Regions from separate parts of the Alteromonas sp. CNT1-28 genome, predicted to be linked through region 2. Evidence: predicted binding sites of a transcription regulator. Region 2 holds the regulator's gene; each other region holds the start of a gene.

Region 1 (3,164 bases), on a different contig from region 2:
CATTAGGATTTTTGCAGCAAGGTTTTCAGGATCTTTTTGTAAGCTGTTTTTAAGGTGGATATAGGCTTCGTCGTATTCGTTTTGATTAAACGCGGTCAGTGCTTTTTCGTAGTCTTCTGACGTAGAAGCAAAACTGTTAAAAGCGATTAATGATGAGGCAACTGCAGAGACAATAGTGCGTTGTACAACACGCTTTTTATTATTAAAAAAATCCATATATACCTTCGAAACTTAGCCTAGCCGCTGGCTTAAAAATAGCATAAAAAAAGGTGGCCTAAGCCACCTTCTAAAGATACGTGTTTTCTATGCGTTTTTAAACAATTAAACGCGGCGCTTACGTCTATAAAGAACAAGACCTAAACCCAACCCCATCAGTGCTAGGGCGCCAGGCTCACTAACTTCTGCGGTTGGTTGAGTCATTGACACACCAATGGAAGACAGTTTTAATTGTACGCTGTTAAAGTTACTCTTAGCGTTATCGTCGAAAATGGTATTGTATGCACCTATTAACCAGTATTTTGCACTACCAGTTAGCTTTGTAAATGTTGATTCGTACAAACCGTTTGAGCCTTTTGAACCTACGCCATAGTGACCTAGTGTATTCTCAACAATAGCGCTTGTAACAGTGTTCCAAGTTGAGTTGGCTCCGCTCTCAAATGCCGCAATACTATTAAGACCCGCAACAGTAACTTCTTTACTATCATTGTCGCCGACTACCCAAGTGAAGGCTGCATTTTCAAGAGTCACTGACTCGCTAAATGACAGTAAGAACATATCAAAATCTCTGCCACCGCCGTCACCGCTATTATCAACTGCGTGACTATCACCTCCCCAAGAATAATCACTATTTTTAATTCCGTAGCCAACGTGTCTATTTGCTAAAGTACAACCATTATTACCAAGCGTACAGTTCCACCAACCTTGAATATTGCCCTGGGCAAGTTTGTCGTCGGCGTGTCCTGCAGAGTTTGACCAAGCAGTGATTCCTACATCAACTGTAACGCCGTTGATCTCGATTGAGGTATTGCTGTTTTGCGCATTGGTCGTTTGTGAGTAATTAGCGCTGCCATTAGAATTGGCGAGTGTGTATTGTGCATCATACTTTGCACTGTTGAGGCTTGAATCTGTAGCGAAAACTGATGAACTAACAGCAAGTAATAGTATTGTCAGCGATGTAGAAAACTTCATATTTTGAACTACCCAAAAAGCAAAATTAGATGATTATTTCTAATTTTATGCTTATTTCGTGCCAGTTTGTTTAAGTTTCTGATTTTTAAGTTAATGTTATAATTTGAAAAGGGGCGATATGAGAGAGGGTAAAAAAAACTGACAGATTTTCCAACCTGTCAGTGATCTAAAGTCTAATTTCTTCAAATGGATTTTTTGCGACGCCACATCACGAGAAGTGAACAAGCCATGAGTAACCCAATGGTGCCAGGTTCAGAAACTTCTGTTGGCGTTGGCGTACCGGCAGACTCTGTTACAGAGAAGCCAACATTAGCAAGCTTAAAGGCATCATTACCTACATGGCCGCCAATATTTCCGAATACGGTGTTATAAGCGCCAACCAACCAATATTGAGCGGACTCAGTGAAAGTAAAGTCAGCGCGGTGATCTAAATATTCACAGTTTTCAATATCAAATGAGGCTGAAGTTAAGGCGTTAGCGACAATATCGCTCCACGTGTTAACACCTGAGGTTAGTTTCGAAGTATTACTTAGTGCTGCAACAGATACTTGGCTGTCGCTGCCACTGTAAAGCCATGAAAAACTTGCGCCCGTTAGTGTCACCGCAGAGTCGAAAGATAACAACACGAAGTCATAGTCACGTTCTACGTTAGTCATACCACTATAATAAGCGTTCGCGCTACCTTGAGAGTAATAGTTGATATTGTCAATAGCGTGGTCAGCGTCGCCACGATAGTATGCTTCATCATTGTTTGTTATGCCGTAAGCCCATTTATCTGAGATCTTTTCTAACTTGGCGCCAACGACTGTTTCGCCGGTAACCCCTTGTGTGTCAGAAAAGGCGGACATATTAATATTTAATCCGTCTATTTGAACAAAGGAATTATTCGTCTGATTGGTTTGTGTCACTTTGTCATCGACTAGATCGTAGGTGTATTCTCCCAACGGAGAGTTACATACTTTGCTTTGTTCGTTGCTTAGGCTCGATGACCCACAGTGAGAATAACTTTGCTTTTTATAGTAGGTAGCGAATGCTGAATTAGCACTCAGGGTAGATAGCAAAGCTGTGGAAAGTAATAGTACAGTTTGCAAAGAAAACGTTTTTTGTAGCGTTCGCATAATTGCTTTCCTATATATGAAGCGCAAAGCACTTCAAGTACACGCCGAGTGATGTGTGCGCACATTATGCGAACACAAACTTGGTAGTACCTAATTTCAACATGGACTTGTATGATATATGAACGGTGAGCTATTTAAGGTATGTAACCGTATACCTAGTTATTAGTTGTTTGTTTGATCGTGAGCATACGCGGTCCTGAATAAATAGAAGCCAAGCGCCGGCATTGTGGTAGGAGTACGTGTAATCAATGCAAAGCTAATAACGTTTTGCAACAGCGTTATGTAAAGGAACGAGGCAGCCTTTTTACTTTGCTATGCGTTCCTGCATATCTATGAAATAATTAGTGCAATTGTGTATTTAGAAGTATGAGGACATATGTCTGATCAAAAACGTAAAGGGATATACTTACTTCCCAACTTATTAACAACAGCAGGGTTGTTTTCGGGTTTCTTTGCTGTGGTTTCGTCAATGAACGGCAGGTTCGAAGCCGCGGCAGTGGCTATCTTTGTTGCTATGATTTTTGATGGCTTAGATGGGCGTGTGGCAAGAATGACGAACACGCAAAGCGACTTTGGTGCTGAGTATGACTCAATGGCAGATATGGTTTCATTTGGAATGGCACCTGCACTTGTTGCTTATAATTGGGGGTTAACTGAGCTGGGCAAGTTAGGCTGGTTAGCGGCCTTTATATATGTAGCGGGTGCAGCTCTTCGTTTAGCTCGCTTCAATACGCAAGTTGGTATTGCCGATAAGCGTTTCTTCCAAGGTCTCGCAAGTCCGGCTGCTGCGGCTGTTGTCTCTGGTCTTGTATGGGTTGGAGTTGAGTATGATGCTGTTGGTACCGACTATGGTTTAAT
Region 2 (3,164 bases):
CCACTAAACGGTTAATAGGCGCTTAATGTTTAACTTAATGCAGATAGAATATCGTCGCTTGTCGTTGCGCGACGTATTGCTTTAATCGTTTCTTTGTCGCTTAGTTTACCAGCCACGGTGGCCAGCGTTTGAAGGTGTCCTTCGGTCTGTTCCTCGGGAACGAGTAGCGCAAAAAAGATGTCTACGGGTTTCTCGTCAAGGGCGTCGAAGTCAATTGCTGGCGTGCTGGTTACAACAATGGCAATCACTTTCTCGAGGCCCGGCAGGCGCCCGTGGGGCAGGGCGATACCATTGCCAATGCCTGTACTACCCATACGCTCTCGAGCCATCAAACTGTTGAGTACCGTTGCCTGATCAATGTTCTCGTTTTGCTTGGCAGCGATATCAGCGATGATCTCAAGAATTCGCTTTTTACTATTACACTGAACCGCACACTCGGTGCGGTCCAGACTTACGATGGCTTGTATATCCATGCTTAATTAACTACTAATGTTTTTTCAGTTTTTCCTTATGCTTGATTACCTGCCGGTCGAGTTTATCAACCATGCTGTCAATCGCCGCATACATGTCGGTATTTTCTGAGGATGCGAATACTTCAGCGCCACTTAAATGAACGGTCGCTTCGGCTTTTTGATTTAATTTTTCAACGTTCAGGATGACATGCACATTAGAAATGTGATCAAAGTGACGTTCAAGTTTGCTGAACTTCGTATCGACATAATTACGCAAAGAGTCGGTGATTTCGACATGATGACCAGTAAGGTTGATTTGCATATTTCGTCTTCCTTATATTATTAAGCCCGATTAAATAAGGCTTTTGCGTTGGTTCGACGGCGGGATCGACAACGATTCCCGGTACTTTGCTATTGTTCGCCGGGCAACTTTAATGCCTTGTTCGGCCAACAATGAAGCAATCTTGCTATCACTTAGCGGCTTGCTAGGCTTTTCAGCGGCCACTAATTTCTTGATCAATGCACGAATCGCTGTAGATGAACATTCACCACCAGACTCTGTTGCAACGTGGCTTGAGAAGAAATACTTCAATTCGAAGATTCCACGTGGCGTATGCATGTACTTTTGCGTTGTCACTCGCGAAATAGTGGATTCGTGCATATCTACCATTTCTGCGACATCATTTAGCACCATTGGTTTCATCATTTCCGGGCCGTGCTCAAAAAAGCCCATTTGCTGCTGCACAATGCAGTTTGCAACCTTCATTAAGGTTTCGTTACGAGATTCAAGGCTCTTTATGAACCACTTAGCCTCTTGCATGTGTGAGCGGATGAATTGTGAATCGCTACTATTCTTGGCACGGCGACTCATTGCAGCGTATTGTTGATTTACGCTTAATTTAGGCAGACTGTCGGGGTTCAGCTCAACCACCCAACGGCCATTTTTCTTGGTTACTGAGACATCAGGAATAACGTACTCAGGCTCTTTAGTAACTAAAGCACTACCTGGGCGAGGATTCAAGGTTTGCAGTAAACGCATTGCCTCGCGTAGCTGATCTTCTTTCAATCGGCTTTTACGCATAAGCGTACGATAGTCTTTGCTGCTCAGTAAGTCAGAGTACTCTTCAATTAGTTGCTTTGCTTCAGCAAGCCACGGTGTGTCTTCTGAAAATTGGCGCAATTGCACCATCAAACATTCTTGTGGAGAGCGTGAGCCAGAACCAATAGGGTCGAACATCTGAATGCGCTTTAGCACACATTCTATTTCGTCCATTTCAATCGGCTCTTCCATATCATCATCGTTAACCGCTTCTAAAATATCATCAAGGGTAACGGTTAAATAACCTGACTCGTCAATAGAGTCGATGATTGCTGTAGCGATTGCGCGATCGGTATCCGAGAAATGGGTAAGGCGCATTTGCCAAAGAAGGTGCTCTTGAATATCTTCAGTAGTCTCACCTTGGAAGATTTGCTCGTCGTCATTGGATGGACCCGGAGCAGGCGAAGATGAAGCAGAATAGTATTCGTCCCATGTGCTGTCGATTGGCAGCTCATCGGGAAGATCGTTTTTCTCAAGTGCATCGCCGGCTTCTAGTGTGTCACTAGATGCAGAAGCAGTGGCCTCAGAGCCGCTGTCATCGTTGTCGATATTGTTCTTTTCTAGTTGCGGCTCGTCGTTACCTTCTTCAACTTCTAATAGCGGATTAGAATCGAGCGCTTCTTGGATCTCTTGTTGAAGATCAAGTGTAGAAAGCTGCAGCAGTTTAATGGCCTGCTGAAGCTGTGGTGTCATGGTAAGTTGTTGGCTAAATTTTAGCTGTAAAGATGGTTTCATCTACGTCTTATTTAAATGCTCTAAATTGAATATACCAGAGCGAAACTGAAAAATGACAATTCGGTTACATTAACTATAGCCTGAATTGTTCGCCTAGGTATACATCCCTTACTTTTTGATTACTTAAAACCTGTTCCGCCGTTCCTTGCGCAATAAGCTCGCCATGACTCACAATGTACGCCTTTTCACAAACATCCAATGTCTCTCGTACGTTATGGTCTGTGATAAGGATTCCAATACCCCTATCGCGAAGATGTTGTATTATCTTCTTTATATCATTAACTGATATTGGATCAACACCAGCAAATGGTTCGTCTAACAAAATAAATTGCGGTTTTGCTGCCAGAGCGCGGGCAATCTCAACGCGTCGGCGTTCGCCCCCTGACAAACTCATCCCCGTACTATTACGTATATGGTTAATATTAAATTCATCAAGTAGCGCATCAGCTTCTTCTTCTTGCTGTTGTGAATTTAAATCTTTACGGGTTTGCAAAATGGCCATGATATTTTCATGCACTGTGAGCTTTCTGAAAATAGAGGCTTCCTGCGGTAGGTAGCCAATTCCGCGGCGTGCGCGCTCGTGCATGGGCTGATGAGTTAGCTCATTGTCGTCGATTTCAATCTTGCCTTTATCCAGATTCACTAAACCAACAATCATGTAGAATGTGGTGGTCTTACCAGCGCCATTTGGGCCAAGAAGACCAACAATTTGACCCGTTGAGACAGACAGACTTACATCTCGAACAACCTGTCTTGACTTGTAAGCCTTAGCAAGATTTTTAGCGCTCAAAGTTGCCATTGCTATTCATTGCCCTCGTTGTCTTTTTTGTCTTTCTTAGACGAAGTTTTGCGAATGGTCTCAGGTGTGAATACTGTGG
Region 3 (3,164 bases), on a different contig from region 2:
GGCGTCATGGCGCCGTCTTCACCCGCAACTTGGGTGTAGTCTACGGCAACCGACACACTTAATCTGCGGATAACCCCTGTCTGTTTCTTGGTATGACTGATAGTGGTATCAAGTTCGTAGTTGCGTGTTGATTCTTTCGCTGTGCGGCCAGGCATAGTTTGCTGACTACCGCCCACAGCATTTTCTGGAATATTAGAATCTAACGGAGGCTGATTAGACAGTGCACCAGGAATACCGCCAACACCGCCACCTACGCTGTTTTCTTCCATTATCATTTCACTGCGAACCGCAGGTAAATCAGGATTGTAGCTACGCTGTGTTTGTTCCATAGCTGTAAAGTCCATGGTAACGTCAGCTTGTGCTGTGTAGTTACCTATGCCCAATACAGGAATCAGTATCGCGTCAATTTTTTCTAAGTACTCTTGCTCACGCTGGCGCTCAATCTCGTATTCTTTTCTGGCACGAGCACTCATAGAATCTTGAGAGCCTGAGTTAAGCAGACGACCATTGCTGTCTGTTACGGTTACCTTAGACGGCTCCATGTTTTGCACTGCAGACGCAACGATATCGACAACAGCATCAACCTCTTCACCTGCAATAACGGCACCGCGCTTAGCCGTTAGCACAACGGTTGCCGACGCTTTCTTCTCTCTTCGCGCAAATACGTTCTCTTTAGGCATAGCTAACAAGACACGGGCTTTTTGAATACTCGCGATATCTTCGATGGTAGCCGCGATTTGTTGCTCGCGGGCGTGTTTTAGACGTTCCATCTCAACACGCTGGCTCACACCAAACCCCATATCCTGCATAATGATATCGGTACCGGCATCAGAGGCCTTTGTTAACCCTTGGCGGGTCATGCCTAAACGGATGTTTTGGAATTCGTCACTTCTTACGTAAACAATATTGCCTTCAAGCTTATAGTCGATTTGGTTCGCATCCATATAATCGAGGGTTTCAATAAGCTCTTGGGTTTCCATTTTCGCAAGTGGACGGTAATCAGGTTCTTGCGACCAGATAAGAATAAAAATAGCGATGGCGACGCAGATTACCAAAACAACCACAAGGGCCATTTGGCGCATCATATCTGCGCTACCTAAAGTGTCCATAAAACCAGATTTGTTTTCTGGCTCATTGTCCACTGATTGATTTTGATCAGGAACCGTAAGGTTTGTACCTGTAGCTTCAGCCATAACCTACTCCACCTACACCGGCATATTCATTATTGTTTTATAGGCTTCAAGTACTTTGTTACGTACTTGAACAGTGGCTTCAAAAGCAATGCCCGCCTTTTCTTTCGTCAGCATAACTTGAGCTAGGCTTAAGTTAGGGTCGCCCATTTCAAAACGCTGCTGCGCATCTTTAGATTCGAGCTGCATGCCGTTTACACCATCTACCGCATTCTTTAGCATGGTCGAGAAATCACTTGCCGAGCTATTAACTTCACTAAGCGGCTGCTGTTGAGGCTCATTAACTTGAAGACGAGTTTGCCCAATCATGTTCTGCATTTCTTGATACAAACTATTGGCTTTAACGTCCATAACCACTCCTAGTGCTTTTTCGAGACCGCCTGAACATCGGCGTATAACTTATTTATAGAGGGGATTTAGCAAAGGGCTTGCCAACTTTAAAAATCCATACATATCAATAAGATAAATAAAAAATAAGAGGGTTAGCCAAATTTATGGCGTTTGACTTAGTGTGAGCAACAAAAAACCGCCGCCTTCTTTACTACGGAGGCGACGGATAAGGACGAGGAAACCGAAAGTGTAGAAAGCGACCTTATGCGGGCACTTCAATACCGTCTTCGCGCATGCGCGCTAATTTGTAACGAAGGGTTCTTGGACTAATGCCGAGCTTTTCTGCCACATCTTTACGCTTGCCGTTACACGACACCAATGTATCGAGGATAATTTGGTGTTCTTGGTAACGAAGCTCAGACCCTAACCTATTTTCTTCAACATGCTCTTGCAGTGTTTCAACAGGTGCCGTCATGTCTTCGTCAATCATTAAATCGCTGGCGTCGATTTCATTGTGTTCACATAAAATAAGCGCCCGTTGAACCACGTTTTCTAGTTCGCGAACGTTCCCTGGCCAGCTGTATTGCGACAGCTTATTGCGTGCTGCTGCGCTTAACCTGATAGTACCCAGCCCTTGAGAACTAGCGTGACGCTGAACCAGGTGTTCGGCAAGAGGGACAATATCACCCGGACGTTCCGAAAGTGGGCGCCACTCGATAGGGAATACATTTAAGCGATAGTACAAATCTTCTCTGAACTCTCCCGCATCCACTGCTTTTCTCAAATCTCGGTTACTTGTAGCAATAACACGGACGTTGAGCTTAACCGTTTTACGTCCGCCAAGACGCTCTACTTCCCGCTCTTGTAACACGCGCAGCAGTTTAGCTTGAAGCGCCAAATCCATCTCGGTTATTTCATCAAGTAACAGCGTACCGTCTTGGGCTTGTTCAAATTTACCCGGGCAAGCTTGGATTGCGCCGGTGAACGCACCTTTTTCGTAACCAAACAAGGTCGCTTCTAGCATGTTCTCTGGTATGGCTGCACAGTTGATGGCGACAAATGGCGCATCACTTCGCGGCGACTGATCGTGAATATAGCGAGACAGCACTTCTTTACCCGAACCGCTTGGTCCCATTACCATCACAGTGGCGTCGGACTTCGCGACTTTGCGAGAAAGCTCAAGTAACTTCAAGCTTGAAGGGTCAGCAACAATAGGCGTGCGTGACTCTATTTTTTGAGCCGGCGCGTAGCGTCCCACTAAATTAAGCAGTACTTCTGGGGCAAACGGTTTTGATAGATAGTCTGTAGCGCCATCGCGCATTGCCTGCACGGCATCATCAATAGTGGCATAGGCTGTCATCAATAGCACCGGCATATTGGGGTACTTAGTTTTGATACTTTTAAGTAGCGTTAAACCGCTCATTTCGCCCATTTGAATATCGCTTACCACTAAATCGACGGAGCGCGAAGACAGCACCATTAACGCTTCTTCAGCACAGTCAGCGGCAACAACTTCATAGTTACCTAACAGAAGGGTGTCTAGGAGTGCTTCGCGTAATCCTGCGTCATCTTCAACAATTAAAATGGTAGTTTTAGACATTATTCTCTCCTATGACCTACGCAACATGAGTCAATGTTTGTGAA

The links. The regulator sigma-54, encoded in region 2, starts transcription at its own class of promoters, with help from an activator protein. The targets are predictions, from matches to a motif close to GTTGGCACGNNNNTNGNNT.
Region 1: xdp1 (exosortase-dependent surface protein XDP1) is a predicted target of sigma-54. The motif match lies at 1,236-1,254, and genes of this name have one in related genera.
Region 3: fliE (flagellar hook-basal body complex protein FliE) is a predicted target of sigma-54. The motif match lies at 1,608-1,626, and genes of this name have one in related genera.

The regions. Positions count from the first base shown of each region.
Region 1 is NZ_JAKREZ010000011.1:92,203-95,366, forward strand. It holds gene prsT (XrtA/PEP-CTERM system TPR-repeat protein PrsT) at 1-216, opposite strand, end outside; gene xdp1 (exosortase-dependent surface protein XDP1) at 322-1,188, opposite strand; gene xdp1 (exosortase-dependent surface protein XDP1) at 1,371-2,306, opposite strand; gene pssA (CDP-diacylglycerol--serine O-phosphatidyltransferase) at 2,683-3,164, shown strand, end outside.
Region 2 is NZ_JAKREZ010000006.1:253,095-256,258, forward strand. It holds gene ptsN (PTS IIA-like nitrogen regulatory protein PtsN) at 30-473, opposite strand; gene hpf (ribosome hibernation promoting factor) at 487-774, opposite strand; gene MHN02_RS05865 (RNA polymerase factor sigma-54) at 805-2,286, opposite strand; gene lptB (LPS export ABC transporter ATP-binding protein) at 2,360-3,085, opposite strand; gene lptA (lipopolysaccharide transport periplasmic protein LptA) at 3,088-3,164, opposite strand, start outside.
Region 3 is NZ_JAKREZ010000002.1:181,251-184,414, reverse strand. It holds gene fliF (flagellar basal-body MS-ring/collar protein FliF) at 1-1,193, opposite strand, end outside; gene fliE (flagellar hook-basal body complex protein FliE) at 1,206-1,541, opposite strand; gene MHN02_RS02505 (sigma-54 dependent transcriptional regulator) at 1,783-3,120, opposite strand; gene MHN02_RS02500 (ATP-binding protein) at 3,137-3,164, opposite strand, start outside.